Regions from separate parts of the Rhizobium sp. 10PS4 genome, predicted to be linked through region 1. Evidence: predicted binding sites of a transcription regulator. Region 1 holds the regulator's gene; the other holds the start of a gene.
The links. Region 1 encodes LexA, which represses DNA repair genes until DNA is damaged. Its sites were predicted from a motif close to TGTTCNNNNTGTGTTCNG; they were not measured.
Positions count from the first base shown of each region.

Region 2: the regulator LexA is predicted to act here: its motif matches at 12,408-12,425, upstream of RWJ89_RS20195 (PA0069 family radical SAM protein).

Region 1 covers NZ_JAWDIW010000004.1:191,625-206,755, reverse strand. The annotation lists gene RWJ89_RS09060 (ComEC/Rec2 family competence protein) at 1-2,227, shown strand, start outside; gene lexA (transcriptional repressor LexA) at 2,208-2,927, opposite strand; gene RWJ89_RS09050 (VOC family protein) at 3,126-4,022, shown strand; gene kdsA (3-deoxy-8-phosphooctulonate synthase) at 4,019-4,864, shown strand; gene eno (phosphopyruvate hydratase) at 5,109-6,383, shown strand; gene RWJ89_RS09035 (FtsB family cell division protein) at 6,521-6,841, shown strand; gene pdhA (pyruvate dehydrogenase (acetyl-transferring) E1 component subunit alpha) at 6,987-8,033, shown strand; gene RWJ89_RS09025 (pyruvate dehydrogenase complex E1 component subunit beta) at 8,049-9,440, shown strand; gene RWJ89_RS09020 (pyruvate dehydrogenase complex dihydrolipoamide acetyltransferase) at 9,456-10,823, shown strand; gene RWJ89_RS09015 (SGNH/GDSL hydrolase family protein) at 10,842-11,483, shown strand; gene RWJ89_RS09010 (GNAT family N-acetyltransferase) at 11,486-12,067, shown strand; gene lpdA (dihydrolipoyl dehydrogenase) at 12,084-13,532, shown strand; gene RWJ89_RS09000 (GlsB/YeaQ/YmgE family stress response membrane protein) at 13,650-13,904, shown strand; gene RWJ89_RS08995 (GlsB/YeaQ/YmgE family stress response membrane protein) at 13,942-14,190, shown strand; gene lipA (lipoyl synthase) at 14,238-15,131, shown strand, end outside.
Region 2 covers NZ_JAWDIW010000010.1:178,565-193,695, reverse strand. The annotation lists gene RWJ89_RS20275 (TetR/AcrR family transcriptional regulator) at 1-304, shown strand, start outside; gene RWJ89_RS20270 (YciI family protein) at 317-604, shown strand; gene RWJ89_RS20265 (DNA-3-methyladenine glycosylase I) at 609-1,241, shown strand; gene RWJ89_RS20260 (peroxiredoxin-like family protein) at 1,278-1,814, opposite strand; gene RWJ89_RS20255 (AraC family transcriptional regulator) at 1,862-2,695, shown strand; gene RWJ89_RS20250 (membrane protein) at 3,063-3,254, opposite strand; gene RWJ89_RS20245 (S49 family peptidase) at 3,273-4,133, opposite strand; gene RWJ89_RS20240 (Nramp family divalent metal transporter) at 4,319-5,659, shown strand; gene RWJ89_RS20235 (tRNA1(Val) (adenine(37)-N6)-methyltransferase) at 5,689-6,459, opposite strand; gene RWJ89_RS20230 (putative signal transducing protein) at 6,466-6,693, opposite strand; gene RWJ89_RS20225 (polyprenyl synthetase family protein) at 6,801-7,817, shown strand; gene RWJ89_RS20220 (tetratricopeptide repeat protein) at 7,952-9,784, shown strand; gene RWJ89_RS20215 (4-(cytidine 5'-diphospho)-2-C-methyl-D-erythritol kinase) at 9,841-10,752, shown strand; gene moaB (molybdenum cofactor biosynthesis protein B) at 10,752-11,303, shown strand; gene RWJ89_RS20205 (hypothetical protein) at 11,319-11,654, opposite strand; gene RWJ89_RS20200 (glycosyltransferase family 2 protein) at 11,836-12,354, opposite strand; gene RWJ89_RS20195 (PA0069 family radical SAM protein) at 12,494-13,651, shown strand; gene RWJ89_RS20190 (ribonuclease HII) at 13,819-14,508, shown strand; gene RWJ89_RS20185 (F0F1 ATP synthase subunit B) at 14,599-15,090, opposite strand; gene RWJ89_RS20180 (F0F1 ATP synthase subunit B) at 15,094-15,131, opposite strand, start outside.

The sequences.
Region 1 (15,131 bases):
GCTGCTGTTCTCGCCGGTCTTCCTCGGCGCCGGGTCAGCCGTTTGGTTTCTCGCGGCATCGGATTTTCCTCTCATTGCATCGCTGCTCTGCCTGTTGGCGCTGACCTTGGCGGTTCTCATTGCCAGCCGCAGCCGGGCCGCGGTGCGGGCAACGCTGCTGGCGCTTTCGCTCGTGGCCTGCGGCATGGTCACGGCGCAGTTCGAGAGCCGGCGGGCTTCCACCGTGATCCTCGATTCCGCCGTGACGACGACGGTGACCGGCCGCGTCGAGCGGCGCGAAGGCGACGGTCGCGGGCGGTGGCGCTACATTCTTGCCGTCACCGGCACCGAGGCGCCACAGGTGAAGCGGCCGCCGGAACGTATCACCGCGATCGCCCGCGGCGCGGACGCGGCCTTCGAGATCGGCGATATCATCACCGGCAGGGCGCGGCTGACGCCGCCGGCGGGCCCAGCGCTTCCCGAGCTCAACGACTTCTCCTTCAGTGCCTATTTCGACGGCATCGGCGCCAACGGTTTCTTCTACGGTGCACCGACGAAGGTCGATGCGCAGGCAGGTCCCCAGGCTGCAAGATCGACAGCGGAAGCGCTGCTCGAAGGTCTCTACCGGCTGCGCAGCGGCATCGGCGACCGCATAAGGTCGATCCTGCCCGGCGACACCGGTGCTTTTGCCGCTGCTCTGGTGACGGACGAGCGGCGCGCCATTTCGGATGCGACGACGGAGGCGCTGCGCCAGTCCGGTCTGGCTCATATCATCGCCATCTCCGGTCTCAACATGGCGCTGTCGGCCGGCATCTTCTTCGTCGGCTTCCGGATGCTGCTCAGCCTCTTCCCCGGCATCGCTGAGGCCTACCCGACGAAGAAGATCGCTGCCGCCGGCGCGCTCATCGCCGTCACCGCCTATTTCCTGATCTCCGGCTTTGCGGTCTCTGCCGAACGCGCCTTCATCATGATGGCCATCATGTTGATTGCGGTCTTCTTCGACCGGCCGTCGATCAGCCTGCGCAATGTCGCGCTCTCCGCTCTCGTCATCATTGCCATTTCGCCGTCCGAGGTCTTGGGACCGAGCTTCCAGATGTCCTTTGCCGCGACATTGGCGCTGGTCTCGGGCTATCAGCTGTGGAAGGACCGGCGCGTCCGAGAAAACGCCTTCCTGAAGCTGCCGATCATCAGGCCGTTCGTTACGGTTGCCGGTTTCTTCGGCGGCGTCTTCCTGACCTCGCTGATCGGCGGTTTTTCAACCGCGCTGTTTTCGATCGAGCATTTTCATCGCCTGACCGCCTACGGCCTGCCGGCAAACCTCGCGACAATGCCGATCATCTCCTTCATCATCATGCCGGCAGGTCTGCTGGCGATGCTGCTCATGCCTTTCGGTCTGGATGTTTGGGCTTGGAAGATCGTCGGATTCGGCCTCGATTTGGTGATCGCGGTTGCAAAGACGGTGTCCGGCTGGGGTGGCAATATCGACGTGGGCCGCTTGCCCGCCTGGTATTTCGCCGTCGCCGTGGCAGGCTTTCTGCTGCTGACGCTGCTCCGCACCCGGTTGCGCCATGTCGGCACATCGATTATCGCGGTCGCAACGCTCATCCTGCTGCTTCTGCCGGGTCCCCGTCCGCCGGATCTGGTGATTTCGGAGGATGGCAGTCTCGTCGCGGTCGTCGCGGCGGCGGCAATGGCTTCCAACCGTGAAAGACCGCCGGACTTCATCTTCGACCAGTGGCAGAGAGCGCTGGTCCTGCCGGGGCATAATCCGCCGAAGATGCTGAATGGTCCTGCTATCCCGCCTGAGGGAGAAGACCGCCGCGTCAGGCTTTCCCGCGATCAGCAGAACGAAGCAAGGACCGCGATGCGGACGGCCGCAGCGGCCGGTGACGCAAACCGCTTTTCCTGCGTCAAGAAGGCCTGGTGCACATCAAGGCTTGGCAATGGTCAGGTGGTAACCGTCATCGACAATGCCGCCTATCTCGGCCCGGCATGCGACGCGGCCGATATCGTCGTGACGTCCGTGCGCCTTCGCTTCAACAACTGCCGCTCAGGTGCAACGCTCTTCACCGGCGAGACGCTGCGCAGGACCGGATCCGTCGAGTTGCGCTTCACGGACGCCGGCCCGGAGGTGGCAACCGCCTTCGATTCATTGTCGCGGCCATGGATGCGCCATCGCGCCTATGACTGGCGCAGCAACAGTTTTACCGAATCCGGCCTGGCCAATGTCAGTGATAGCGGCGAATGAGACCGACGAGCTTGCCCTGAACCTTGACGCGGTCCGGCCCGAAAATCCGGGTCTCGTAAGCCGGGTTGGCCGCTTCCAGCGCGATCGAGGCGCCCTTGCGGCGGAAGCGCTTGAGTGTCGCTTCTTCGTCGTCGACCAGAGCAACGACGATGTCGCCGGGACTTGCGGTGCTGCCGTTGCGGATGATCACGGTGTCGCCATCGAAGATGCCGGCGTCGATCATCGAATCGCCCTTGACCTCCAGCGCATAATGTTCACCGGAACCGAGCATGTCGGCCGGAACGACGATGTCATGGGTGTTGTTCTGGATCGCCGAGATCGGCACACCGGCAGCGATTCGGCCCATGACCGGCACCGAGACCGAGTTGCCGTTGTCGGCGACGGGTTTTGCGGGAGCAGGAGTGGCGACCGGCTGCAGTTTGCCAAGGCTACCCTCGATGACGCTCGGCGAAAAGCCGCGCCGGGGCTGAATGCTGGGGCTGTAGGCCTCCGGAAGCTTGATGACCTCGATCGCGCGGGCGCGGTTCGGTAGGCGGCGAATGAAGCCTCGCTCCTCAAGCGCAGTAATCAAGCGATGAATCCCGGACTTGGAGGCGAGGTCCAGGGCATCCTTCATTTCGTCGAAAGATGGCGGAACGCCGGATTCCTTCATGCGCTCATGAATGAAAAGGAGAAGCTCCTGTTGTTTGCGCGTGAGCATCGACGTTGTGACCTCGTGATTGAAACAAATCCAGAACAGACACTATATGTTCCATATGTGTTCCGCAAGTAGCTAAATTTCCGTAAAACTTGGCGCCAACTCGTTGAGATTTTTATTTTCATTCGCCGGATTGGCACAGAAGTCTTGCATTGAGGGACGCGCCATCGCACATCTCTTGCCGTTTCCAGGAGGGATATCATGAACGCGCATTCCGCCAAACCGCACCCGCTGGATCATGTCGTGCTGCCGGTCGTCAACATCGATCTGGCGCGCGAGAGGCTCGGCAAGCTCGGCTTCACCGTTGCCGCCGATGCGTGCCATCCCTTCGGAACGGAGAATGCCTGCGTCTTTTTTGCCGACAAGACCTATCTGGAGCCGCTCGGGATTGCGAACGTCGAGGAGAGCAACGCATCTGCGCGCCAAGGTAATGTCTTCACTGCCCGCAACCAGGCCTTCCGTTTCCGCTGTGGCGAGGAGGGGCTCTCGGGGCTGGCTTTCGGCAGCAAGGATGCCGGCATCGATCATCAGGATTTCGTCGGCAACGGATCGAGCGCTGGCGAGATGCTGCAGTTCACCCGGCCGATGACGATGCCGGACGGTTCCGAGACGATTGCCGGCTTTAAGCTGGCTTTCGCCGGCGACCTGCGCGCGCCTGATCTCCTGTTTTTCACCGTCGAGCGCGTCAATCCGCTACCGGCCGACCGCGCGGCGCTGGAGACGCATGCCAATGGCGTCACCGGCATAGTTGAGATCGCGCTTTGCACGCCAGAGCCGGCCGCCTTCGCTGCCTTCGTCAGCCTTGCCGTGGCGCAATCGGCAGTCGAGAAAACCGGTTTCGGCGTCGATATTGCGGCATCGAATGCGAAAATCAGCCTGATGACGCCGGAAGGGCTGGAGGCATATTTCGACGTCGCCGTCTCATCCGCAGATCGCGGCCTGCGCGGCCGGGCAATCCTCTTTGCTGTCGCCGATCTTGCCGTGACAGAAGCGCATTTGGCTGCTAACGGGGTGACATACACGCGCAAGAACAATCGCATTCTGGTGAAGCCCGCGCCCGGGCAGGGCACGCTCTTCGCCTTCGAGGAAACACGATGAGCACTGATACGAATTCCGAAGTCAGGATCGGCGAAGGCCAAGGCCAGGTCACCTTTTCCAATACCGGCCGTCTATCGCTGATTGCCGGTCCCTGCCAGATGGAGAGCCGCGACCACGCCTTCATGGTTGCCGGCACGCTGAAAGAGCTTTGCGGAAAGCTAGGCATCGGCCTCGTCTACAAGAGCTCCTTCGACAAGGCGAACCGCACCTCGCTCTCGGCCGAACGCGGTATCGGGATCGAAAAGGGCATGGAAGTCTTTGCCGACCTCAAGAAGGAATTCGGCTTTCCCGTCCTGACCGACGTTCATACTGCCGAGCAATGCGCGGAGGTGGCAAGGGTGGTCGATGTCCTTCAGATCCCGGCCTTCCTCTGCCGCCAGACCGACCTTCTCATCGCCGCCGCCAAGACCGGCCGCGTCGTCAATGTCAAGAAAGGCCAGTTCCTCGCCCCCTGGGATATGAAGAACGTTCTGAAGAAGCTCAATGCCAGCGGCAATCCGAACGTGCTGCTGTGCGAGCGCGGCGCCTCATTCGGTTACAATACGCTGGTCTCCGACATGCGTTCGCTACCGATCATGGCGGCGATGGGTGCACCCGTTATCTTCGATGCGACCCATTCCGTGGCGCAGCCGGGCGGGCAGGGCGAATCCTCCGGCGGTCAGCGGGAATTCGTGGAAACGCTGGCGCGCGCCGCAGTGGCTGCCGGTATTGCCGGTGTCTTCGTCGAAACCCATCAGGACCCCGATAACGCACCTTCCGACGGCCCGAACATGGTCTATCTCAAGGACATGCCGCGGCTGCTTGAAAAGCTGCTCGCCTTCGATGCGGTCGCCAAGGCTTGACGTTCAACAGCCTGACATGATCGTGCTATAGGCATGTCGCGCAAAAGTGTGCAGCGGTTTTGCGACAACGACATGCGGAAAGCCAAAGACCTAAAGCGTGGCAAGCGAATCTGAAAGATCGCGACGCGCTTTAGGCGAGATCCAAACGCGGTTCGAAGGCTGGAAACTGCAGCATTGTAATTTGCACGCCTTCGACTAAGACAGGTTTCGAACCGACTTATCATCCACCGAGCAGGAAGAACCCATGACTGCAATCACCGATATCATCGCCCGCGAGATTCTCGATAGCCGTGGCAACCCCACCGTCGAAGTCGATGTCTATCTCGAAGATGGCAGCATGGGCCGCGCGGCCGTTCCCTCAGGCGCCTCGACGGGCGCGCATGAGGCGGTCGAACTGCGTGACGGCGGCAAGCGCTATCTGGGCAAGGGCGTCGAAAAGGCGGTCGAAGCCGCCAACACCGAGATCTTCGACGCGATCGGCGGCATCGACGCCGAAAACCAGATCCAGATCGACAACATCATGATCGAGCTGGACGGCACGCCGAACAAGTCGCGCCTCGGCGCCAACGCCATCCTCGGCGTGTCGCTCGCCGTCGCCAAGGCTGCTGCCCAGGCGTCCGGCCTGCCGCTCTATCGTTATGTCGGCGGCGCCTCCGCCAGCCTGCTGCCGGTGCCGATGATGAATATCATCAATGGTGGTGCCCATGCCGACAATCCGATCGATTTCCAGGAATTCATGATCCTGCCGGTCGGCGCCGATTCGATCGCCGAAGCCGTACGCATGGGTTCGGAAGTCTTCCATACGCTACGCAAGGAACTTGCTAGCCAGGGCCACAACACCAATGTCGGCGATGAAGGCGGTTTCGCACCCGGCCTGAAGAGCGCGCCTGAGGCCCTCGACTTCATCATGAAGTCGATCGAGAAAGCCGGCTACAAGCCTGGCGATGACATGTGCCTCGGCCTCGACTGCGCCTCGACCGAATTCTTCAAGGACGGCAAATACGTTCTCGAAGGTGAAGGCCGCACGCTGGAATCGGGCGCCATGGCCGAATATCTGGCCGAACTCGCCGCCAACTATCCGATCATCTCGATCGAGGACGGCATGGCCGAAGACGACTGGGACGGCTGGAAGACGCTGACCGACCTGACCGGCAAGAAGACCCAGCTCGTCGGCGACGATCTCTTCGTCACCAACTCCGCCCGTCTTCGCGACGGCATCCGCATGGGCGTTGCCAACTCGATCCTCGTCAAGGTCAACCAGATCGGCTCGCTGACGGAAACGCTCGATGCTGTCAACACGGCGCACAAGGCGGCCTATACTGCCGTCATGTCCCACCGCTCCGGCGAGACCGAAGATTCGACCATCGCCGATCTCGCGGTCGCCACCAACTGCGGCCAGATCAAGACCGGCTCGCTGTCGCGCTCCGACCGTCTTGCCAAGTACAACCAGCTGATCCGCATCGAAGAAGGCCTCGGCCCCCAGGCCCAGTATGCCGGCCGCTCGATCATTCGCGGCTGATCGGATCTGATTTTCAACGGCTCGACCCGCGTCTTCCCGGCGCGGGTTTTTTCTTGCCCATTTTTTAGAGTCAACGAACGGTTAATCTCTGCGCGCTAGATTGAACGAATTGGTAATGCGTTCAAGAGCATGCGTGTATGTGGACAAAGCATCATAAGAAGAGAAAGATCGGTCGTTTCGTCATTCCGGCCATGACGGTCGCCTTCCTCTCCTATTTCGGTTATCATTGCATTCATGGCGATTACGGCCTGCGCGCGACGGAGACGTTCGAGCGTCAGCGTGTCGCCCGTGAAAAAGAGCTTGCGGTCTTGAAGGCGAAGCGCGAACATCTGGAAAACCAGGTCGCGCTCTTGAGTGACGGCTCGCTCGACAAGGACATGTTGGACGAAAAAGCGCGTTATCAGCTTAACATGTCGCGTGCGGACGAGATCGTCGTATTCAACCATTATTCCAATTAACCGGAAGCAGGTTAATTGTAATTTTCACTGCTTTTCCAATAATTTAGCGTCGAATACGAGCCATGCATTTATGGCATTGCTGTGGTCATATTTCTTCCCTATGGTACGCGCCACCAAGAACCGACAAACCCATAGGGAGGGTTGAATGGCGCCGCGAAAGACCGCGACCGTTTCCAGCCGCAAAACTGCAGCAAAACCGGCAGCCAAAGCATCGAATGGAGGCCCGGTAGCCGACTTCGATCGCGATGAGGAGCTCAAGGCCTATCGCGAGATGCTGCTGATCCGCCGCTTCGAGGAGAAGGCCGGTCAGCTTTACGGCATGGGCTTCATCGGCGGCTTTTGTCACCTCTACATCGGTCAGGAAGCTGTCGTCGTCGGCATGCAGATGGCGCAAAAGGAAGGCGACCAGGTCATCACCGCCTATCGTGACCACGGCCATATGCTGGCAACCGGCATGGAAGCGCGCGGCGTCATGGCGGAACTGACCGGGCGTCGCAGCGGCTATTCCCACGGCAAGGGCGGTTCGATGCACATGTTCTCGAAAGAGAAGCATTTCTACGGCGGTCACGGCATCGTCGGCGCCCAGGTCTCGCTCGGAACGGGTCTTGCCTTTGCAAACCGCTACCGCGGCAATGACAATGTCTCCATCGCCTATTTCGGCGACGGCGCTGCCAACCAGGGCCAGGTCTACGAGAGCTTCAACATGGCGGCTCTCTGGAAGCTGCCGATCGTCTATATCGTCGAAAATAACCGTTACGCCATGGGCACCTCGACCGCCCGCGCCACCGCTCAGTCGAATTACTCGCTGCGCGGATCCGGCTTCGGCATCCCCGGCATTCAGGTCGATGGCATGGACGTCCGCGCCGTCAAGGCGGCGGCCGACGAGGCGCTCGAACATTGCCGTTCCGGCAAGGGCCCGATCATTCTCGAAATGCTGACCTATCGTTATCGTGGTCATTCGATGTCCGACCCGGCGAAGTATCGCTCCAAGGACGAAGTGCAGAAGATGCGCTCCGAGCATGATCCGATCGAACAGGTGAAGGCACGCCTTATCGAAAAGGGCTGGGCTTCCGAAGACGATCTGAAGGCGATCGACAAGGATGTTCGCGACATTGTCGCCGATAGTGCCGACTTCGCCCAGGCCGATCCGGAGCCGGATGTATCCGAGCTCTATACCGACATTCTGCTGTAATCGGGGAGGGAACCCATGCCTATCGATATCCTCATGCCCGCCCTCTCTCCGACGATGGAAGAAGGCACGCTGTCCAAATGGCTGAAGCAGGAAGGTGACAAGGTCACTTCTGGCGACGTGATCGCCGAAATCGAAACCGACAAGGCGACGATGGAAGTCGAAGCCGTCGACGAAGGCGTCATCGGCAAGCTTCTGGTTCCTGCCGGAACCGAAGGAGTCAAGGTGAACGCCAAGATCGCTGTTCTCCTGCAGGACGGCGAATCCGCATCCGACATGTCTGCGTCCGCTCCGGCGGCAGCGCCGGCTGCTGTACCGCAGGCAGCGCTGGAGGAAAAGCCGGCTGCCGCAACTCCGGCATCCGCACCCGTTCCGGCCGAGCCGAAAGCCCAGGTGCAGAACGACCCCGAAATCCCGGCCGGCACCGAAATGGTGTCGACGACCGTGCGCGAAGCGCTGCGTGACGCCATGGCCGAGGAAATGCGCGCCGACGAAAACGTCTTCGTCATGGGCGAGGAAGTCGCCGAATATCAGGGCGCCTACAAGGTCACGCAGGGGCTGCTGCAGGAATTCGGCCCGCGCCGCGTCGTCGATACGCCGATCACCGAGCATGGCTTTGCCGGCGTCGGCGTCGGTGCGGCAATGGCCGGCCTTCGCCCCATCGTCGAATTCATGACCTTCAACTTCGCCATGCAGGCGATCGACCAGATCATCAACTCCGCTGCCAAGACGCTCTATATGTCCGGCGGCCAGATGGGCGCTCCGATCGTCTTCCGCGGCCCGAATGGTGCAGCAGCCCGCGTCGGCGCCCAGCACAGCCAGGATTATGCAGCCTGGTACAGCGCCATTCCCGGCCTGAAGGTTGTCATGCCCTACACGGCATCTGACGCCAAGGGTCTGCTGAAGGCTGCGATCCGTGATCCGAACCCGGTCATCTTCCTGGAAAACGAAATTCTCTACGGCCAGCACTTCGATGTGCCTAAGCTCGACAATTTCGTCCTGCCGATCGGCAAGGCGCGCATCCATCGTCCGGGCAACGACGTGACCGTCGTCTCCTTCGGCATCGGCATGAGCTATGCCACCAAGGCTGTCGCCGAACTCGAGAAGCTCGGCATCGACGTCGAACTGATCGACCTTCGCACCATCCGTCCGATGGACCTGCCGACCGTGATCGAATCGGTGAAGAAGACCGGCCGTCTGGTCACCGTCGAGGAAGGTTATCCGCAGTCCTCCGTCGGCACCGAAATCGCCACCCGCGTCATGCAGCAGGCCTTCGACTATCTCGATGCGCCGATCCTGACGATTGCGGGCAAGGACGTTCCGATGCCCTACGCCGCCAATCTCGAAAAGCTGGCGCTTCCGAACGTCGGCGAAGTCGTCGATGCCGTGAAGGCTGTTTGCTACAAATAAGGGGAGGGTGTTTCGATGCCGATCAATATCACGATGCCCGCCCTCTCTCCGACCATGGAGGAAGGCAATCTTTCCAAATGGCTGGTCAAGGAAGGCGACAAGGTCAAGTCTGGCGATGTGATCGCCGAGATCGAGACCGACAAGGCGACGATGGAAGTCGAAGCCGTCGATGAAGGCACGGTCGCCAAGCTGGTCGTTGCCGCCGGCACCGAAGGCGTCAAGGTCAATGCGCTGATCGCGGTTCTCGCCGCCGATGGCGAGGATGTCGCTGCTGCCGCAACTGGTGCGGGTTCCGCCGCACCTGCGCCGAAGGCAGACGGCGCGGCCGCGCCCAAGGCCGAGGCCGCGCCGGCTCCGGCCCAGTCCGCTCCGGCTGCAGCACCAGCACCCGCCGCTGTACCCGCATCGGTTTCGGCTGATGGCAACCGCACCTTCTCTTCGCCGCTTGCCCGCCGTCTGGCCAAGGAAGCCGGTATCGACCTTTCGGCTGTCGCAGGCTCCGGCCCGCACGGTCGCGTCGTCAAGAGCGACATCGAGGCCGCCGTTGCCGGCGGTGGCGCCAAGGCGGCCGCTGCGCCTGCGCCCGCTGCAACCCCGCAGGCTGCCGCGCCGGCGCCGGCCGCTGCTGCTGCACCGAAGGGCGCTTCCGAGGAGGCCGTGCTCAAGCTCTTCGAACCTGGCTCCTACGAGCTCGTGCCGCATGACGGCATGCGCAAGACGATTGCCAAGCGCCTGGTCGAATCCAAGCAGACGATCCCGCATTTCTACGTCAGTGTCGATTGCGAGCTCGATGCGCTGCTGGCGCTGCGCGCCCAGTTGAACGATGCGGCCCCGCGAAAGGATGGCGGCGCTCCGGCCTACAAGCTCTCGGTCAACGACATGGTCATCAAGGCCATGGCGCTGTCGCTGCGCGACGTTCCGGATGCCAACGTCTCCTGGACCGACAACAACATGGTCAAGCACAAGTATGCCGATGTCGGCGTCGCCGTCTCGATCCCCGGCGGCCTGATCACGCCGATCATTCGCAAGGCAGAGCAAAAGACGCTGTCGGTGATCTCCAACGAGATGCGCGATCTCGGCAAGCGGGCCAAGGACCGCAAGCTGAAGCCCGAGGAATATCAGGGCGGCACCAGCTCGGTCTCGAACATGGGCATGATGGGCGTCAAGGTGTTTTCAGCCGTTATCAATCCGCCGCATGCGACGATCCTCGCGGTCGGCGCCGGCGAACAGCGGGTTGTCGTCAAGAAGGGCGAAATGGCGATTGCCACCGTGATGTCAGTCACCCTCTCGACCGACCATCGCTGCGTCGATGGCGCGCTCGGCGCCGAACTGCTCCAGGCCTTCAAGGGCTACATCGAAAACCCGATGGGCATGCTTGTCTGATAGCGGTACGAGGCGGAAATGACCAAGACCGTTCTTTGCTATGGTGACTCGCTGACCTGGGGTTATGACGCCGAGACGATCGGCCGTCATGATTACCAGAATCGTTGGCCGAGCGTGCTTCAGGCAGCGCTCGGCGGTGACGCGCGTATCATCGCCGAAGGCTTGAACGGGCGCACCACCGCTTTCGACGACCATCTCGCCGATTGCGACCGCAACGGTGCGCGCATCCTGCCGACGATCCTGCAGACGCATGCACCGCTCGACCTCGTCATCCTTCTGCTCGGCACCAATGACATGAAGCCGGTCGTGGCAGGCTCGGCCTTTGCCGCATGCCAGGGCATCAGCCGGCTCGTGCGGCTGATCCGCAATCATGCCTGGCCCTTCGAATTCGATGGGCCGGAGATTCTGATCGTGGCGCCGCCGGCGATCCGCGCAACGGGCAATGTGCCCTTCGCCGCATCGTTTCCCGGCGGCATCGAGGAATCGGCAAAGCTCGCAACGCTTTATCGTGATCTTGCCGACGAACTCGGTTGTGGCTTCTTCGACGGCAATTCCGTCGCCAAGACCACACCGATCGACGGCATTCACCTCGATGCGGAGAATACGCGTGCGCTTGGACGCGGGCTGGAATCGATCGTGCGGATGATGCTGGGGATCTGAGTATGACCTCCTTCATCGCCCTCCGGCAGGCCTCACGGCGGGATGCCTCGGAGCTGGCGATTCTGGCGGATATCGCATCGCGCGGGTTTGCCTCCTGGCTTTGGTTTGCCGGTGTGCAAAACGGCGTGAGCGACACGCCGCTGGAGCTGGGCCGGCTGAAGATGGGCGAGGAGGAAGCTGTCGGCGGCTGGCGGGATGCCGTCATTGCCGAGGCCTATGGCGAGGTCGCTGGTGTGGCGATCGGCCATGCGCTGAATGAGGGGATAGGTGATATCGAGGCCACCATTCCGGCGACCGCACCGATGCTCGCCTTGCAGAAGACGGTGGTCGGAAGCTGGTTCATCGGCAGTCTCGGCGTCTATCGCCATCTGCGTGGCATCGGCATCGGACGCAGGCTGCTGGACGATCAGATCGAAAGGGCCGATCGCCGCCCGGTCAGTCTCATTACCGCAAGTGATAACGAAGCGGCTTTGTCGCTTTATGGAAGAAACGGATTCCTGGAGGCTGCGCGCGCCGATGCCGTGCCGCTCTTCGAAAACAGCAAGAGACATGCGTGGGTGCTCATGACCCGCAGCGCAGCGTAACAAAGGCAGGAAACACATGGCTGAATCCTACGACGTCATCATCATCGGTTCGGGTCCCGGCGGCTATGTCGCTGCCATCCGCGCCAGCCAGCTCGGCCTCAAGACCGCGATCGTCGAGCGCGAGCATATGGGCGGCATTTGCCTGAACTGGGGCTGCATCCCGACAAAGGCGCTGCTGCGCTCGGCCGAGGTGCTCGACCACGCCAATCACTTCAAGGATTACGGCCTCGTTCTCGAAGGCACGGTCAAGCCGGATGCCAAGGCCGTCGTCGGCCGCTCGCGTGCCGTCTCCGCCCGTCTGAATGCCGGCGTCGGCTTCCTGATGAAGAAGAACAAGATCGACATCATCTGGGGAGAAGCGAAGATCACCAAGCCCGGCGAGATCGTCGTCGGCAAGCCGTCGAAGCCGGTCGTCGAGCCGCAGCATCCGCTGCCGAAGAACGTCAAGAGCGGCGAGGGCACCTATTCCGCCAAGCATATCATCATCGCCACCGGCGCCCGTCCGCGCGCGTTGCCCGGTATCGAGCCGGATGGCAAGCTGATCTGGACCTATTTCGAGGCGCTGAAGCCGGATGTTTTGCCGAAATCGCTGATCGTCATGGGCTCGGGCGCGATCGGCATCGAATTCGCCAGCTTCTATCGCTCGATGGGTGTCGACGTCACGGTCGTCGAAGTCATGCCGACCATCATGCCGGTCGAGGATGCCGAGATCACGGCGATCGCCCGCAAGCAGCTTGAAAAGCGCGGCCTCAAGATCTTCACCAGCGCCAAGGTCACCAAGGTCGACAAGGCCACGAACAGCGTTACCGCCCATGTCGAGACGGCCGATGGCAAGGTTGAGCAGATCACTGCCGACCGGCTGATTTCGGCCGTCGGCGTTCAGGGCAATATCGAAAATCTCGGTCTCGAGGCGCTCAGTGTCAAGACCGACCGCGGCTGCGTCGTCATCGACGGCTACGGCAAGACCAATATCGCCGGCATCTATGCGATCGGCGATGTCGCCGGCCCGCCGATGCTGGCGCACAAGGCGGAGCATGAGGGCGTCGTCTGCGTCGAAAAGATCGCCGGCCTTCCCAATGTCCATCCGACCGACAAGGGCAAGGTGCCGGGCTGCACCTATTGCAATCCGCAGGTCGCCTCCGTCGGCATCACCGAAGCGAAGGCCAAGGAACTGGGCCGCGACATCCGCGTCGGCCGCTTCTCCTTCGCGGCAAACGGCAAGGCGATCGCACTCGGCGAAGACCAGGGCATGGTGAAGGTGATCTTCGACAAGAAGACCGGCGAACTGCTCGGCGCCCACATGGTCGGCGCCGAAGTCACCGAACTCATTCAGGGCTTCGTCGTCGCGATGAACCTCGAGACGACCGAGGAAGAACTGATGCACACGATCTTCCCGCATCCGACCGTGTCGGAATCGATGAAGGAAGCGGTGCTCGATGCTTACGGCCGCGTCCTGAACGCTTGATACTTTCCAATGCCGCCCTTTATGTCGGGGTGGCAAAGCCATCCCCCGGGGTGGCAAAGCCATCCCCCCGGAGTGGAAAGCCACTCCCCAGGGTGGAAAAAACGAAAGGAAATCATCATGTCTATGGAGACGCAGGCGTTGCTGGTGTTTTTGCTGATCGGCCTGGTTGCAGGCTTCCTGGCAAGCCTGGTCGTCGGTGGCGGCGGGCTGATAAGATGCCTGCTGAGCGGCATCATCGGCGCCTTCGTCGGCGGTTATCTGTTCAGCACGCTCGGCATTTCGCTGGGCATTGAAAATGCGCTGGTGGTGCAGATCATCCACGCCACCGTCGGCGCCATCATCGTGGTTCTGATCGCGAGAGCGGTCGCTTGAGGCGTAACTGAGGGCCAACTTGAGGGTAGGGGAAGGCATGGAAAGCGTCGGCTGGATTTCGGCAATCATCATCGGCGGGCTTGCGGGCTGGCTCGCCGGCAAGCTGATGGAAGCGCGATACGGGATTTTCCTGAATATCGTGCTCGGCATTGTCGGCTCGGTCGTCGCAAGCGCCATCCTCGCGCAGTTTCATCTCGAGGTGGTCGGCGGGCGGCTCGGCTATTTCGTGACGGGTTTCCTCGGCGCCTGCTTGTTGATATTCCTTGCGCGGCTGGTGCGGCGCTAGATCCGAATGAGATTTGCCGCATAGGGCGGTAGAAGGCTGAAACTGCAATGGTGACCATCCTCGATACGATCAATCCCGACGCCAAGCGCGTGCGGCATCCGGAGAAGGCGCATCGGCCTGACACGGAAGTCATGCGCAAGCCGGACTGGATTCGCGTCAAGGCGCCGACCTCCAAGGGTTATGCCGAGACGCGCGCGATCGTGAAGGAGCACAAGCTAGTCACCGTCTGCGAGGAGGCCGGCTGCCCGAATATCGGCGAGTGCTGGGACAAGAAGCACGCGACCTTCATGATCATGGGCGAGATCTGTACCCGCGCCTGCGCTTTCTGCAATGTCGCCACCGGCAAGCCGAACGCGCTCGATATGGCCGAGCCCGAGAACGTCGCCAAGGCAGTCAAGGAGATGGGCCTTAGCCATGTCGTCATCACCTCGGTCGACCGTGACGATCTGGAAGACGGCGGCGCCGAACACTTCGAAAAGGTGATCTGGGCAATCCGTGCCGCCTCGCCGATGACGACGATCGAGATCCTCACGCCCGACTTCCTGAAGAAGCCGGGTGCGCTGGAACGCGTCGTCGCCGCCAAGCCCGACGTCTTCAACCACAATATGGAAACGGTGCCCGGCAACTATCTGACGGTTCGCCCCGGCGCCCGCTACTTCCATTCCGTCCGCCTGCTGCAGCGGGTGAAGGAACTCGATCCCACCATGTTCACCAAATCGGGAATCATGGTTGGTCTCGGCGAAGAGCGGAACGAAGTCCTGCAGCTGATGGACGATCTGCGCACCGCGGATGTCGACTTCCTGACGATCGGCCAGTACCTGCAGCCGACCCGCAAGCACCACAAGGTCGAAAGCTTCGTCACCCCTGACGAGTTCAAGTCCTACGAGACCGTCGCCTACAGCAAGGGCTTCCTAATGGTCGCCTCCAGCCCGCTGACCCGC
Region 2 (15,131 bases), on a different contig from region 1:
AGTCGGCACGCTTTGCAACGAACTCGCCAAACTCGACCACACTGCCAAGGACGAGGCGACCAAGCTTTTCACTCTGTTTCGCGATTGGCTTTCGCGCCAGTTTGCCGCACTTGGCCGTGAGACCGATGCCGACGCGCTTGCCATGCACATCCTGATGCGAAGCCAGGGCGTCGCCGCACTCGCGACCGCCTTCCGCGACGAAGCCTTCGTCCGCCGTGAAGTCGACGATATGTGCCTATGGTTGGCAGTGCAGCGACCCAATCTATCCGATCATCCCGAATCCGTTTCCATCCAGAATTCCTGAAGGAGGCCCTGCATGTTCGTCGTTACACTTAAATTCTCCGCCAACAAGGCCCGAGCCTCCGCCCTTATGGAAGGGCACAATGCCTGGATCAAACAAGGCTTTGACGATGGCATCTTCCTCCTTACCGGAAGCCTTCAGCAAAGTGCGGGCGGAGCGGTTCTCGCCCACAACACATCCCGCGCCGATCTCGAAATGCGGCTCCAGCAAGATCCTTTCGTTGTGGGCGGTGTCGTAAGCGCAGACATTCTTGAAATTGCACCGGGCCGCACCGACGACCGCTTGGCCTTTCTTAGGGCGTGAGAAAGTGAGCGCGACGATCTTCGGCCCGGATGGGCAGCCGCGTTGCCGCTGGTGCGCAGCCGCTCCGGAGTTCATGCCCTATCACGACACCGAGTGGGGCTTCCCGGTAGATGATGATCACCGTTTATTTGAGAAGCTCTGCCTCGAAGGCTTCCAGTCAGGTTTGAGCTGGCGCACTATCCTGTCCAAGCGCGAGAATTTTCGGGCTGCCTTTCTCGGTTTCGACTTTGACCGCATCGCGCAATTCACGGAGGCCGACATTATGCGCCTGCTCCGGGACGATGGCATCGTGCGCCATCGCGGTAAGATCGCGGCGGTCATAAACAACGCGCAGCGTGCCCAGGAACTGATGAAGCAGGAGGGATCGCTCGCCGCCTATGTCTGGCGCTTCGAACCGAAGGCGACAGAGCTTGCTGCTCCGCAGACTGCATCCACCTCAGCCGCGTTCATCGCCATGTCGAAAGACCTGAAGAAGCGCGGCTGGTCATTTGTCGGCCCCACCACAGTCTATGCTTTCATGCAGGCAATGGGACTGATCAATGATCACGCCGAAGGCTGCGTATTCCGAGACAGGGCCGAGGCGGCTAGAACAGGATGTCGTCCGAAAACCGCTCACACTTTTCGGCATCATGCTTAGAGCTGCATTCCAGCGTTCCAGGGCCGCCAACCGGACTTAAACCTCGCCAGTATATTCACCTCGTGCCGGGTAGTCGTTTTTGATGACGAAATCCAAAGCTTGCACCATCTCGACGAAATTTGGTCGTGCGAATGGCATGGATTGCACCGAGAGCCAATAGACCGTTTGATCCGGCTTGATCAGGAAGACCCCCGGCTCGGAAAACAGTTCGGGCTCCTCGATGCCGATTGAGGTCTTTCCGCGCGAGGATGAAATGTAGAGGCCCCATTGCCGTGCCACGCTTAAAGGCAGACCGAAGCCGATACGCAAGTGCTCAGCACCAATCTTATCGGCCATTTGCCGGGCGCGGTCTTCCCCGTCAGAGCTTATGGCGATTGTACTGACTCCGCGCTCGTCGAAGGATAGCGTCATCCGCTCCAACTCCTTGAGATAGATTCCGCAGACCGGGCAGTGAAGACCACGGTAAAAGCACACGAGCGTCATAAGCGATGGCTTTTCGCGGGTGAGATCGAACTCTCCGTGCTGGAGGGTTTTGACGGTCAAATAAGGGGCCAGTGTTCTCGGGACTAACATCGATCAACTCCGCTTGTATGACGCTTCCGACGCCCGAGTTGACGTTGGTGTTTCAATATTCCATAGTCAGGGCCGTCAATGGTCCTGAAAGTATGATCAAGAATCCGAAAATCCTTCCGAAAGTGGATCGCCTCTCAGCCTTCTTCGACACGTTCGAGCTGAAAGCCTCGCTAGAACCGGCGCGGGCCAGCGACAGACAAGCGAGGCTATTTGTAATCGGCGAACCGGGGGGACGTGCGGAAAAGATCATCCTTTGCCTGCGCGGCGACACGATCCCTGAACCGCCAGCTTCGGTAACAGCAACGGTCGATTTCGAGGGGGTACACAACCCGCTCTTGAACGCGCTGCCGGATCAAGTTCTGGTCGAAGTCAACGACATTCCAACCCTTCGGGACACGACAGCCGCTTTCCTGGCGGAGGCCTTGGAATCCCGTTGCGGGCGCAGCGCGGCCCTCAACCGCCTTTGCGAAGTGATGGTTTTGCTTATTCTGCGGACAGCGATCGACCGCGGTGCAACCGGACCTGGCTTACTGGCAGGCCTGTCCCACCCCTCATTACACCGGACATTGGTCGCTATGCATGATGCTCCGACTCGCGCTTGGAACATCGAAGACCTTGCTGCGGAGGCCGGGATGTCACGAAGCCATTTCATGGCTCTTTTTCGCGACGTGGTTGGCACAACGCCCCAGGCTTACCTGACGGGATGGCGCTTGGTCATTGGCCGACGGAAGCTGTCCAAAGGGGCGACGGTGAAGACGGTGGCACGGCAAGTCGGCTTCGGCAGTGCCGCTGCATTCTCCCGCGCCTACTTTCGGAAATTTGGGGACTGGCCATCTCTCGGGAGGCAGGTTTCGATGCAGGCCACAGAACATGGATCGTAGCCTCCTCGAGCGACTGCTTCGGGTCATTCCAGCCGCTGATCGGAAATCTTCAACCGTCCGCTTCTGGGGCGCAAAGCTGCCAACACCGCATCGTTATCGGTTGGTGGCATCTGCCCCATAATTCCGGAATACCCCTCTGCCCTGCCGGGCATCTCCCCCATAGATGGGGAGATCGGCAAGTGGCTAGGGTTTCCCCAAATAACGAAGCGACTGCGCGGAGCAGTCCTGAAAGCCGAGACATTTCCCCATGCCGATCTCCCCCTAGTGGGGGAGATGTCCGGCAGGACAGAGGGGGGTTCCAAGCCCGCCCTACGCTGCGCACTGCGGAGCGGCAGCCGGATGAGAGGCAGATGAGTTACGAGGCCTCTTATTCTCCCTCGCGCTTCAGCCGGTATTCCCCCGTCTCCGGGTCCTTGACCAGCGTGCCGATCGCGCCGGTCTGGCGCTCCTTTTCAGCGCGGCGCGACTTTTCGGCGAGCTTGCGGGCATCGGAGACAAAGCGGCGGTAGAGCCACCAGGCTGAGAAAACCAGGACCAGGATCGTAATAAGCTGTGCCATGCCCCTCTCTTGCTCCTCTCAAAGCCCGAACCGGCTCCACAATGCTCTCTCTTCCGCCGCTTCGACAAGCCCCGTGGCGAGACCGGATGCAGCACCTTCGAGCGAGACCGGCGATACACCGGGGATCCTGCGGCCGAACAGACCACGGCCGGCGGTGACGAGCTCCAGCTTGGTCTTCTGACCGTAGCGCCGCTTCAGTTCCTGGCGCATGTCGCCGAGGCCGTCGATCAGGCCGAGTTCGAGGCCACGCGTGCCACTCCAGAACAGGCCGGAAAACACCGCCGCATCGTCCCTCAGCTTGCCGGCGCGCCGCTCGCGCACCATGGATATGAAGACCTGGTGGATTTCGAGCTGCAGGCTCTTCAGGTACTCGATGTCCTTTTCCTTTTCCGGCTGAAAAGGATCGAGGATCACCTTGTTTTCGCCCGCCGTATAGACCCGGCGTTCGACGCCGATCTTCTTCAAGAGCTCGGGAAAGCCGAAACCGCCGGAGACGACGCCGATCGAGCCGACGATAGAGGTGGCGTCGGCGATGATCTCGTCGCCGGCGAGCGCGATCATGTAACCGCCCGAGGCGGCGACATCCTCGACGAAGACCAGAACCTTCTTCTGCTTCTCGCGGGCGAGCTCGCGAATGCGGGTGAAGATCAGGCGCGACTGCACGGGCGAGCCGCCCGGCGAATTGATGGAGATGGCGACTGCCGGTGCGTCCTTCATGGCGAAGGCTTTTTCCAGAACCGGAGAGACATTGGCGAGGTTGAGGATCGGCCGGAACTGGCCCCCGCCACTGATGATCGCCCCCTGCAGGCGAACGACCGGAATGGTGATGCCGTCCTTGCGGAACCGTTTCGGCATCAGTTTTCTCAAGAGTCCGGCCATTTCCCATCCTTCGCTTCGGGTCGCACGATCGTCACCCATGTATGCGCTGGAACGGCAAACGCAATGGCTGCGTTCTTGAAAACATTGGGCCTGAAAACATCGGGTTTGAATTTGTTGTTGCGAATGACTTGCATTATCATTCTAACTCGTCATAGTGCGTGCACGATAAAACAGGTGGAAATCGCATGGACGTGCTCAATCCGAATACAAAGAGCGGCTGGCGGCACGAACGCGGAGAAGCGTCGCTGTCGGATGTCTACCGCACCGTCGGAACCGGGCGTCACAGCTCGATGTGGCGAAGGGCGGCGGCCTTCGCCGGGCCGGGCTACATGGTCGCCGTCGGCTACATGGACCCCGGCAACTGGGCGACATCGCTCGCCGGCGGCTCGAAATTCGGCTATGCGCTGCTCACGGTCGCGCTGCTTTCCAACCTGATGGCGATCGTGCTGCAATCGCTCTGCGCGCGCCTCGCGATCGCCTCCGGCCGCGACCTCGCGCAGGCCTGCCGCGACGCCTTTCCGAAATATGTCTCGCTGCCGCTCTGGGCCTTTGCGGAAATCGCCATCATCGCCACCGATATCGCCGAGGTGATCGGCACGGCGATCGGCCTCAACCTGTTGATGGGCATCCCGCTCGAACTCGGCGTGCTGATCACCGCGCTCGACGTCTTCGTGATCCTCTTTTTGCAGAAGCTCGGCTTCCGCTGGGTGGAAGCCTTCATCATCGCGCTGCTCGGCGTCATCGCGGTCTGCTTCGGCGTGCAGATCCTGCTGGCCGACCCGCAATGGGGCGCGGTTCTCACCGGCTTCTTCCCGACGACCGAGATTGTCACCAATCCCGAGATGCTCTACCTGGCGCTCGGCATTCTCGGCGCGACCGTCATGCCGCACAATCTCTACCTCCACTCTGGCATCGTGCAGACGCGGGCCTACGGCCATACGGTTCCCGAAAAGAGGGAGGCGCTGACCTTTGCGACGATCGACTCGACGGTCGCGCTCTGTTTCGCGCTGCTGATCAATGCCTCGATCCTGATCCTGGCGGCCGCCGCCTTCAATGCGCATGGCAGGACCGACGTCGTCGAACTCGGCGATGCCTATTCGCTGCTGTCGCCGCTGCTCGGTCTCGCCATCGCGCCGACGCTGTTCGGCATCGCGCTTCTGTGCTGCGGTCTCAACTCGACGGTAACGGCAACGCTTGCCGGCCAAATCGTCATGGAAGGCTTCCTCAAGATCCGGCTGAAGCCATGGGTGCGCCGGCTGATCACCCGGGCCATCGCCATCGTGCCGGCAGCGATCGTCACCATCTGGTATGGCGACCAGGGCACGGCGGAGCTGTTGATCCTGACCCAGGTGGTGCTCAGCCTGCAGCTGTCCTTCGCCGTCTTCCCGCTTGTCATGTTTACCGCCAACAAGGCCAAGATGGGCGAACTCGTGGCGCCGCGCTGGCTGAGTGGGGTTGCCTATCTGATCGCGGTCGTGATCGCCGGACTGAACGTCAAGCTGCTCCTCGACTTCGTCACCGGCTGAAGCACTTTCAGGAAAAGTGTGAAGCCAGCCTAAAGCCTGGCATAGGCCGCCCGGCCATTGTTGAAATCATCGACGAGAGGGGAGAACTTGTGGCTCCCCTCTTCGTGCATGATGAGGGCCGCCCGCAGCGACAGCCGCGCCCGCGATCCCTTGATCGCTGTCACCAGGATCCGCACGGCATTTTCGCCCGGACGCGGATGGATGGCGGTGATCTCGATGCCGCCGAAGCGCCGGCCGCAGGCAGTGATGATCTCGGCGATCGACTGGGCCCTGGCGATCAGCGACAATTGCCCGCCTGGGATCATGATGGCGCCGGCGGTGCGGATCCAGCTTTCGAACAGGCCGTCGGTCATCGCATGGGCTTCGGCCTTCAGCGCATCCGGCGTGCGCCGGTCGCCGGCGTCGTTGAAGGGCGGGTTCATGATGACGTGGTGGAAACTCTCATCGGTGAGCCCCGCATCGTTGCGTGCCTTGGCGGTCAGCGTCACATCGGCCTCGATGACGCTGACGCGGCCCGCGATATGGGCATTGTCGGGCAAGAGGATGCTGCGGCGGGCATAATCGGCCATCTCGGCCGAGCGTTCGAACAGCACCACTTCTGCATCGGCAAGGCGCGAGGCGACGGCAAGGCCGGCAGCGCCCGCGCCGGCGCCGAGATCGGCAACCCTGACCGGACGATCGTCGGCGACCAGAGCCGCAAGCAGCATCGCATCCATGCCGGAGCGATGACCCCTGCCCTTCGGCTGCACCACATGGAAGCCGCCGCGATGAAAGGCATCGACAGTGTCAGTGGCGGTCATCGGAGCTCACTTCCGCTCGCGCAGCTCGCCGCCGAGACCGGCATCGGTGAGGATGCGGCGCGCCTGATCGGCCATCTCCTCATCCACAAGCAGGCGGCGCGACAGCATGCCGAGCGAGCCCTCCAGCACGCTCATGCCCTGATCGGCGATGAAGCAGTGAATCCCGGCATCCTTCATCAAACTCTCGGCATAGGAGAGAAGAACGGGGTCGTTGGCGCGGATAAGCTCATGCATTGCCGTCGTTTTCCTTCCAATTTCGCTCAGCGCGACAATTCACCCCTTGCCGCGTCCATCGCCCCTTTCTATTGTCAGGTGCAATGAATGAATAGGAGTCCGGGTCGTTGGGCGTGGTCATACCGCTTGAAGAAAGCAAAAACAAACTGGCATCCATAAAGCCGCTGGTCGATCTCACCAGGGCGGATATGGAGCGAGTAAACCAGCTCATTCTCTCCAAGGCCGGCTCCGACGTGCAGATGATCCCCGAAGTGGCGAACCATCTGATCTCGTCCGGCGGCAAGCGGCTGCGGCCGATGCTGACGCTGGCTTCCGCCTCGCTGTTTGACTACAGGGGTGAAAACCACGTCAAGCTCGCCACATCGGTAGAGTTCATGCATACGGCAACGCTGCTGCATGACGACGTCGTCGACGAAAGCGATCTACGCCGCGGCAAATCGACGGCGCGAATGATCTGGGGCAACCAGGCAAGCGTGCTGGTCGGCGATTTCCTGCTCGGCCAGGCCTTCCGCATGATGGTCGATGTCGGCTCGCTCGATGCGCTGGACGTCTTGTCTGCCGCCGCCTGCGTGATCGCCGAAGGCGAGGTGCTGCAGCTTTCCGTCGCCAAGAACATGGAGACGACGGAGGACGATTATCTCTCGGTCATCCGCGCCAAGACGGCCGCTCTCTTTGCCGCCGCCGCCGAAGTCGGGCCGATCGTCGCCGAGGCCGGCCGGTCCGGCCGCAATGCGCTGAAATCCTACGGCATGAATCTCGGGCTCGCCTTCCAGCTGGTCGACGACGCGCTCGACTACGGCGGCAAGGCCGCCGATCTTGGCAAGAATGTCGGCGACGATTTCCGCGAGGGCAAGATCACCCTGCCGGTCATTCTCGCCTATCGCCGCGGCACTGAGGATGAGCGCGCCTTCTGGCGCGATGCAATCGAGGCCGGCAACAGCACCGACGCCAATCTCGAAAAAGCGCTGGGACTGATCACCAAATACGGCACGCTCGGCGACACGATCGGCCGCGCGATCCATTACGGCACGATCGCGCGCGATGCGCTTGCGCCCCTTCCCGATACGGTCTGGAAATCCGCCCTGATGGAAGTGATCGACTTCTGCATCGAGCGCGTCAATTGATCAAACGTCCTTGATCGCAGGCTGATTTTCTTGCAGCGCCGCTTCAAAAAAGCCATCCTGTTATGAATCAGTGATCGCAACTGGTTTTGCGGCCGGCGGCATTTGTCGGGACGCTGTCGAAGAAAGGTTTCCTAATGCGGCAGAGAATTGCCATCCGTCTTCTTACGAGCGCAGCGCTGGCCGCTGTCCTTTCGCTCAGCGGTGTCGGCGGCGCGAACGCCGAGGATGCGGCCAAGACAGACGATTCCGGCACGGCCGTTCACTTCGATGCGGACAGCGTCACCACTTTCTCCGGCGCCTTTCTCGCCGCGCGCACCGCCGATGTCGATCATGACTATGAAACGGCGATCGAACTCTACAAGAAGGCGCTGCAGATCGAGCCCGGCAATCCAGAGATTCGCCAGCGGCTGATGATCTCGCTGCTCCTCAATGGCGATATCAAGGACGGCGTCAAATATGCCAATGACCTGAAGGGCGATCCTTCCGTCGAGCGTATCACCACGATCGTGCGCGGCATGGATGCCGTGCGCCGCGACGACTACAAGTCCGCCGAGGCCATCCTGAAATATAAGGGGCCAAACGATCTCGACCGGATGATGAACGACCTGCTGCTCGCATGGGCCCGCGTCGGCGCCGGCCGCGGCAAGGAAGCGCTCACGATGGTCGAGAAGATGAAGGGGCCGGACTGGTTCCGCATCTTCCAGAATTACAATGCCGGCGCGATCGCCATCGCCATCGGCGACGTGAAATCCGCCCGAAAGCATCTGAACGATGCCGTGCTCGACAAGGAGGGAGGCGCAACGGCGCCCGACACCTTCATGCGCGCCGTGATGGCGCTTGCACGCCTCGAAGCAACACAAGGCAATAAACAGAAGGCGCTCGACGCCGTTTCCGTCGGCGACAACCTATTGCCGAACTATGCGCCGCTGAACGCGCTGCGCGACAGTATCGAAAAGAACGAGAAGCAGGAGCAGCAGGTCAAGACGGCCGAAGAAGGTGCCGCCGGCGTGCTCTTCTCGGTCGGCGGCGCGCTAAACCGCGACGGCGCCGAGGACATCGTCTCGCTTTACCTGCAGACGGCCAAGGCCCTCGACCCGAACAGCGCCGATACGCTGGTGCTACTCGGCGGCATTGCCGAGAAGCAGAACCAGATGGACCGCGCCATCACGCTCTACAAGAAAGTGCCGGAGAATTCGCCGATGCGGCGTATCTCCGAGCTGCAGCTCGGCCTGGCCCTTGCCCAAGGCGGTAAGGTCGACGAGGCCCGCAAGCACCTGCAGGCGCTGATCGCCTCCGATCCGAAGGACATCCGCAGTTACCTGGCCTATGGCAGCGTGCTCTCCGACGCCAAGGACTACCAGGCGATGGCCGCCAATTATGACAAGGCCGTCGAAGTCATCGGCCCCATCCCCGGCCGGGCCAACTGGAGCGTCTTCTTCCAGCGCGGCATTGCCTATGAGCGGCTGAAGAAGTGGGACCAGGCGGAACCGAACTTCCGCAAGGCGCTGGAGCTCAATCCCGACCAGCCGCAGGTGTTGAACTATCTCGGCTATTCCTGGATCGACATGAACCGGAACCTCGACGAAGGTCTCGGCATGATCAAGAAGGCCGTCGATCTTCGCCCTGACGACGGCTACATCATCGATTCGCTTGGCTGGGCCTATTTCCGCCTCAACCGCTTCGAAGATGCCGTCGACGAGTTGGAGCGGGCGGCACAGATCAAGGCCGGCGACGCAACGATCAACGACCATCTCGGCGATGCCTACTGGCGCGTCGGGCGTAAGCTCGAGGCCGTCTACCAGTGGAACCGGGCGCTCGCCTCCGAGCCCGAAGCTGCCGAGATCCCGAAGATCAAGGACAAGGTCGCCAACGGCCTGCCTCCCGTCAGCGACGATGCCAAGGCAGCCGACAAGAAGCAGCCGGATCCGGCGCCCGTCATCCCGCCGCCGGTCGACAAAAAATCCTGACGGGCAGGAGGCATGCCTGAAAGGACTTGGCCGGATACAGGTCAAAGAAATAGAGCATGATGTCGTCCGAAAACCGCTCACACTTTTCGGCATCATGCACTAGCGTTTCCGAGGAGGCGCGCGCGAAAATCAACCTGGCCCTGCATGTGACGGGCCAGCGGCCGGACGGCTATCATCTGCTCGATATGCTGGTGACCTTCGCAGATCATGGCGACCGGCTGGACTTCATGCGGTCGCCGGCCGATGCATTCACCCTGTCGGGCCGTTTCGGCGAGATACTTGCCGGCGACAGCGGCACCAACCTGGTGCTGAAGGCCCGCGACCTCCTGCGCGAGGCGATCGGTCCCCTCGCCTTTCCCGTCCGCATTCATCTCGAAAAGAACCTGCCGGTTGCCTCCGGCATCGGCGGCGGCTCGGCCGATGCCGCCGCGACGCTGCGCGGGCTGATGCGGCTCTGGGGCACGACATTATCGGCGGAGACGCTTGCCGCGCTGGCGCTGAAGCTCGGCGCCGACGTGCCGATGTGCCTGGAGAGCCGGCCGCTGATTGCCCGCGGCATCGGCGAAAAGATCGAAGCTGTGCCTGATCTGCCGGCCTTTGCCATGGTGCTCGCCAATCCGCTGAAGGGCGTCTCGACGCCTGAGGTTTTCCGCCGGCTGGCGACAAAGAACAATCCGGCCCTGAGCCTGGCACCGAGCCCGCCTCAGACTGCCGACTGGCTCGCGGCGATTGCTGCTGCCCGCAACGACCTGGAGCCGCCGGCGCGCGAACTCGTGCCCGAGATTTCGGAGATCTCGGCGATGCTGCAAGCTCACGGCGCCCTTTTGACCCGCATGTCCGGTTCCGGCGCCACCTGTTTCGGCATCTTTGCGAGCATGACTGTTGCCGAAGATGCGGCGGCAGCTCTTCACGACGAGCGCCCTGGCTGGTATTTCCAGGCGACGGAAACGGGTTCGGGAGGCGCATGATGGCAGGTCTGGACGAAAAGCGGCCCTTCATCGCGGTCGGCATTGCGGTTCTCACGATCTCGGATACCCGCACGCCGGAGACGGACAAGTCAGGCGACACGCTGGCGGCGCGGATCACCGAGGCAGGTCACAGGCTGGTCGACCGGGGGATCGTGCCCGATGATCGCCAAAAGATTGCCGCACGGGTGAAGGCCTGGACTGAGAGAGAAGACATAGACGTCGTCATCACCACGGGCGGCACCGGCTTTACCGGTCGCGATGTGACGCCCGAAGCGCTGGAACCTTTGTTCGAAAAGCGGATGGACGGCTTTTCCGCCATCTTCCACCGGATCTCCTACGAGAAGATCGGCACGGCGACGATCCAGTCGCGCGCCACGGCAGGTGTTGCCAACGCCACCTTCATCTTCGTGCTGCCGGGTTCGCCCGGCGCCTGCCGGGATGCCTGGGACGGCATTTTGAAAGGACAGCTCGACTATCGCAGCGTGCCGTGCAATTTCGTCGAGATCATGCCGCGTCTGGACGAGCACCTGAAACGCGGCGCGACCAAATAGACCGATGTGCCTGCGCTATGTCGCAAGGCCTGGCAGGACGGGCATCGTGTCCCAGCTGTCACCCGACAGCAGGACGCAGCTTATGCCGTGAACATCCGTGACGATGAGTGTCCAGGTGCCGCTTTCGGCGGCATAGACCTCAAGAACGGCGTTCTGGTTGATCAGTCCGACTGCCGTGAGCTTTTCGGCGAAATTCTTGTCCAGGAAATTGACGATTTCGGGTCGGCCTGCGCAACTGCGCATCATCTGCGATGCTGCCGAATGCGGATGCGCGATCACCAATGTCGGCAATATGACGGCCATGAGGCCGTAGATCATACCGCGTACGCCGTAGATCCTACCGCGCGCCATGACGCACCTCCTTTCGCCGGGAACCCGGCAGAAGAGGAGATTGTCGCTGACCTGTTCTGCCGTTCACCGGCATTCCATGGCCATTCCGTTGCGAAGCGAGGCGCTTCGACGGCGCCATGTTTGAATTATAGCGCGAAATCCTATTGGGCGCCATCTTTTGCTCATCGAGAGGGTTGCGGCCCTATCGCGCAGCGCGGGCGACCCAGGACGGAATCAGTTCGCTCGCGAGCTTGCGCGGCTTCTGCCCCTTGACGAATTCGGTCAGCCGCATGCCGCTTTTGGCAATGGCGAGTGCCTGCTTCTTCGGCAGGAGAAAGCCCAGTTCCAGCGGCGGCACGGCTCGGCCGACACGCTGGAAAAACGGGCGCCGGTAGCCGCGCGACGCGGTGAAGCGCGCCGGCAGCTTGTTCAGCGCGACATATTCGGCGATCTCATCGATCCAGCCGGCCTGGGGTCTGGCGCCCGGCTCGACGAAGAGCAGCCATTCGCCGCGCGCTGCGCGGACGATGTCCTTGATATCCCATTGCGAATGGAAGCGGCAGCCGGCGGCGTCGGCCACCCGCGAGGTGCCGTCGCGCGAGCCGTGATCGAGCACGACCACATCGCTCACCAGCCCCTCCACCGCGCCTGCCACCAGTACCGATAAAGTCTGTGCCAGTTCAGATTCCTGATCCTGACATTCGAGAACAACCGTCAACATTGACTATTTATAATGCGCCGCACAAATTTTTGCCAGCGCCGTTTTCCTCATTTTGTTCTTGCATTGTTCTCATTTTGCGGATAGGAATTTAATCAGCAAAACGGGCGAAGGCGATGGCTTTCCGCCGCGGGAGAATCCGATGAGAGAGCAGTCCCTGGCAGGGCAGGCCGCATTCGCGCCTGCCAATACGGCAGATATTGCCGATGCGATGATCGTGTCCTCCGGCCTGAGAGTCGAGGTCGACCGGCGGCGTGGACGTGGGGCGGGACTGAACCCGACAGGTCGGTTCGAGCCATTGCAGCGGGAGACCGTCGACGATGGCTGGCAGACCTGGGAAGAGCTGCCGCCATTCAAGACGGAAGTGCAGGTCGAGAAGCCGCGCACGGCCATCACCCGCAACGAATCGCCGGATCTTTCCTTCGACCGCTCGATCAATCCCTATCGCGGCTGCGAGCACGGATGCATCTATTGTTTCGCCCGGCCGACACACGCCTATATGGGGCTTTCCGCAGGGCTCGATTTCGAGACGAAGCTCTTTGCCAAGCCCGATGCGGTAAAACTGCTGGAGCGGGAGCTCGCCAAGCCGGGCTACAAGGTGCGGGTGATCGCAATCGGCACCAATACCGATCCCTATCAGCCGATCGAGAAGGAATGGCGCATCATGCGCGGCATTCTGGAGGTGTTGAACAAGGCGAACCATCCGGTATCGATCGTCACCAAGTCGGCGATGATCCTGCGTGATCTCGACATTCTGCAGGAGATGGCAGCTAAGAACCTGGTGCGCGTCGGCATCTCGGTGACCACGCTGGATCGCAAGCTTGCCCGGACGATGGAGCCGCGTGCCGCCACACCGCCGCGGCGGCTGGAGACGATCCGCACCCTTGCCGAAGCAGGCATCCAGACGGCAGTCATGGCCGCCCCGCTCATCCCGGCGCTGAACGACCACGAGCTGGAGCGCATCCTCGAATCGGCAAAGGCTGCGGGCGCTGCCGAGGCGAGTTATGTCATCCTCAGACTGCCGCTCGAGGTCAGCCCGCTGTTTCGAGACTGGCTGCTGCAGCATTATCCCGATCGCTACCGGCATGTGATGTCGCTGGTACGCTCGATGCGCGGCGGCAAGGATTACGATGCCGAATTCGGCAAGCGCATGAAGGGCGCCGGTCCCTATGCCTGGCAGATCGCCCGGCGCTTTGAAATGGCCGCCAGACGTTTCGAGCTGACGCGACGTAGTGTGCCGCTGCGCGATGACCTGTTCGTACCGCCTGATGGCAGCGGCGTGCAATTGTCGCTTCTTTGATTTTTAAGCTTGCGTTTCGGCATCTCGACAAAACCGCCCTGTTTTCGAGCACCGAGCGCAATTCCCGCGGATGGCCCTGACCGCCACCATCCGCCGGACCGGTCCCCGGCCGCCGCCCTGATCCGGGGACTTGCGGGAAATCGGGTTGGCGTGCGAGGTTCAGCCGCATGAAACCTCGCACGCCACCCGATTCTCCCCTGCTTTTCGACACGGCTCCACTCGTGCCGGATTTCCGACTGGAACTCAAAGCCCGCAAGGCCGGCCACTGGCCGGTCGCCGGTGCCGACGAGGCTGGCCGCGGCCCGCTGGCGGGACCCGTCGTGGCGGCCGCCGTCATTCTCGATCCGAAGCGCATCCCTGAGGGGCTGAACGATTCCAAGCAGCTTTCGGCGCAACGGCGCGAGGAACTGTTCGTGCAGATTCTGGCGACTGCGACCGTCTCCATCGCCTCCTCCAGTTCGACGCGCATCGACGAGACGGATATCCGCAAGGCAAGCCTCGACGCCATGCGCCGGGCCATCTGCAGCCTCGCCATTCCGGCCAGCTACGTGCTGACCGACGGGCTCGACGTGCCGCCCGGTCTCGACTGCCCCGGACAGGCGGTGGTCAAGGGCGATGCCCGCTCGGTCTCGATCGCCGCAGCCTCGATCGTCGCCAAGGTGACGCGCGACCGGATGATGGCGCGGGCACATCATGTGTTTCCGGATTACGGTTTTGCCGCGCATGTGGGCTACGGCACGGCGCAACACCGCGCCGGCATCGAAAGGCACGGCCCCTGTTCGCTGCACCGGATGAGCTTCAGGCCGTTGCGCAAGACCGAGGACGGTCCCGAGATGGACGAGCTGCTTTCCGAATAAGTCATTCAAAAGAAAAGCCGGGCAAAAAGACTGCCAAAAGAAAAGGCCGGGACATGCCCGGCCTTTTCTCTCAAACTTTTTCGAAGCTGCTCAGTTCAGCCGCGTCTTGACCTGGCCGACGGCATTGCCGAAGAGCTCGGACTGGATTTTGGTGTCGGCCCGCTTGGCAAGCACGGTTTCAGCGGCCGCGATTGCGAGATCGACGGCAGCGGAACGCACCGCCTTCATCGCCTCAACCTCGGCCTGCTTGATCTTCTGCTCGGACAGCGCCGTGCGGTTGGCGACGAATTCTTCCGTCTTCTTCTTCGCTTCAGCGGTCAGCATTTCGGCTTCGCGCTCGGCGGCGGCAACGATGTGGGCCGCTTCGGCTTCTGCTTCCTTGCGCTTGCGCTGGTATTCGGCGAGCAGGTGTTGGGCCTCCTCGCGCAGACGCTTGGCTTCAGCCAACTCGTTGCGGATCTGGTCGGCGCGGTCGTCGAGCGACCGTGCCATCATGCCCGGAACCTTCAGGTAGACGACCAGCGCCAGGAACAGGACGAGGCCGACAAAGGCGAAGAAAGTCGCGTCAAAGGCAAATTCCATCGATCAAGCCTCCTTCTTGGCAGCCGCGACGGCGGCGGCGA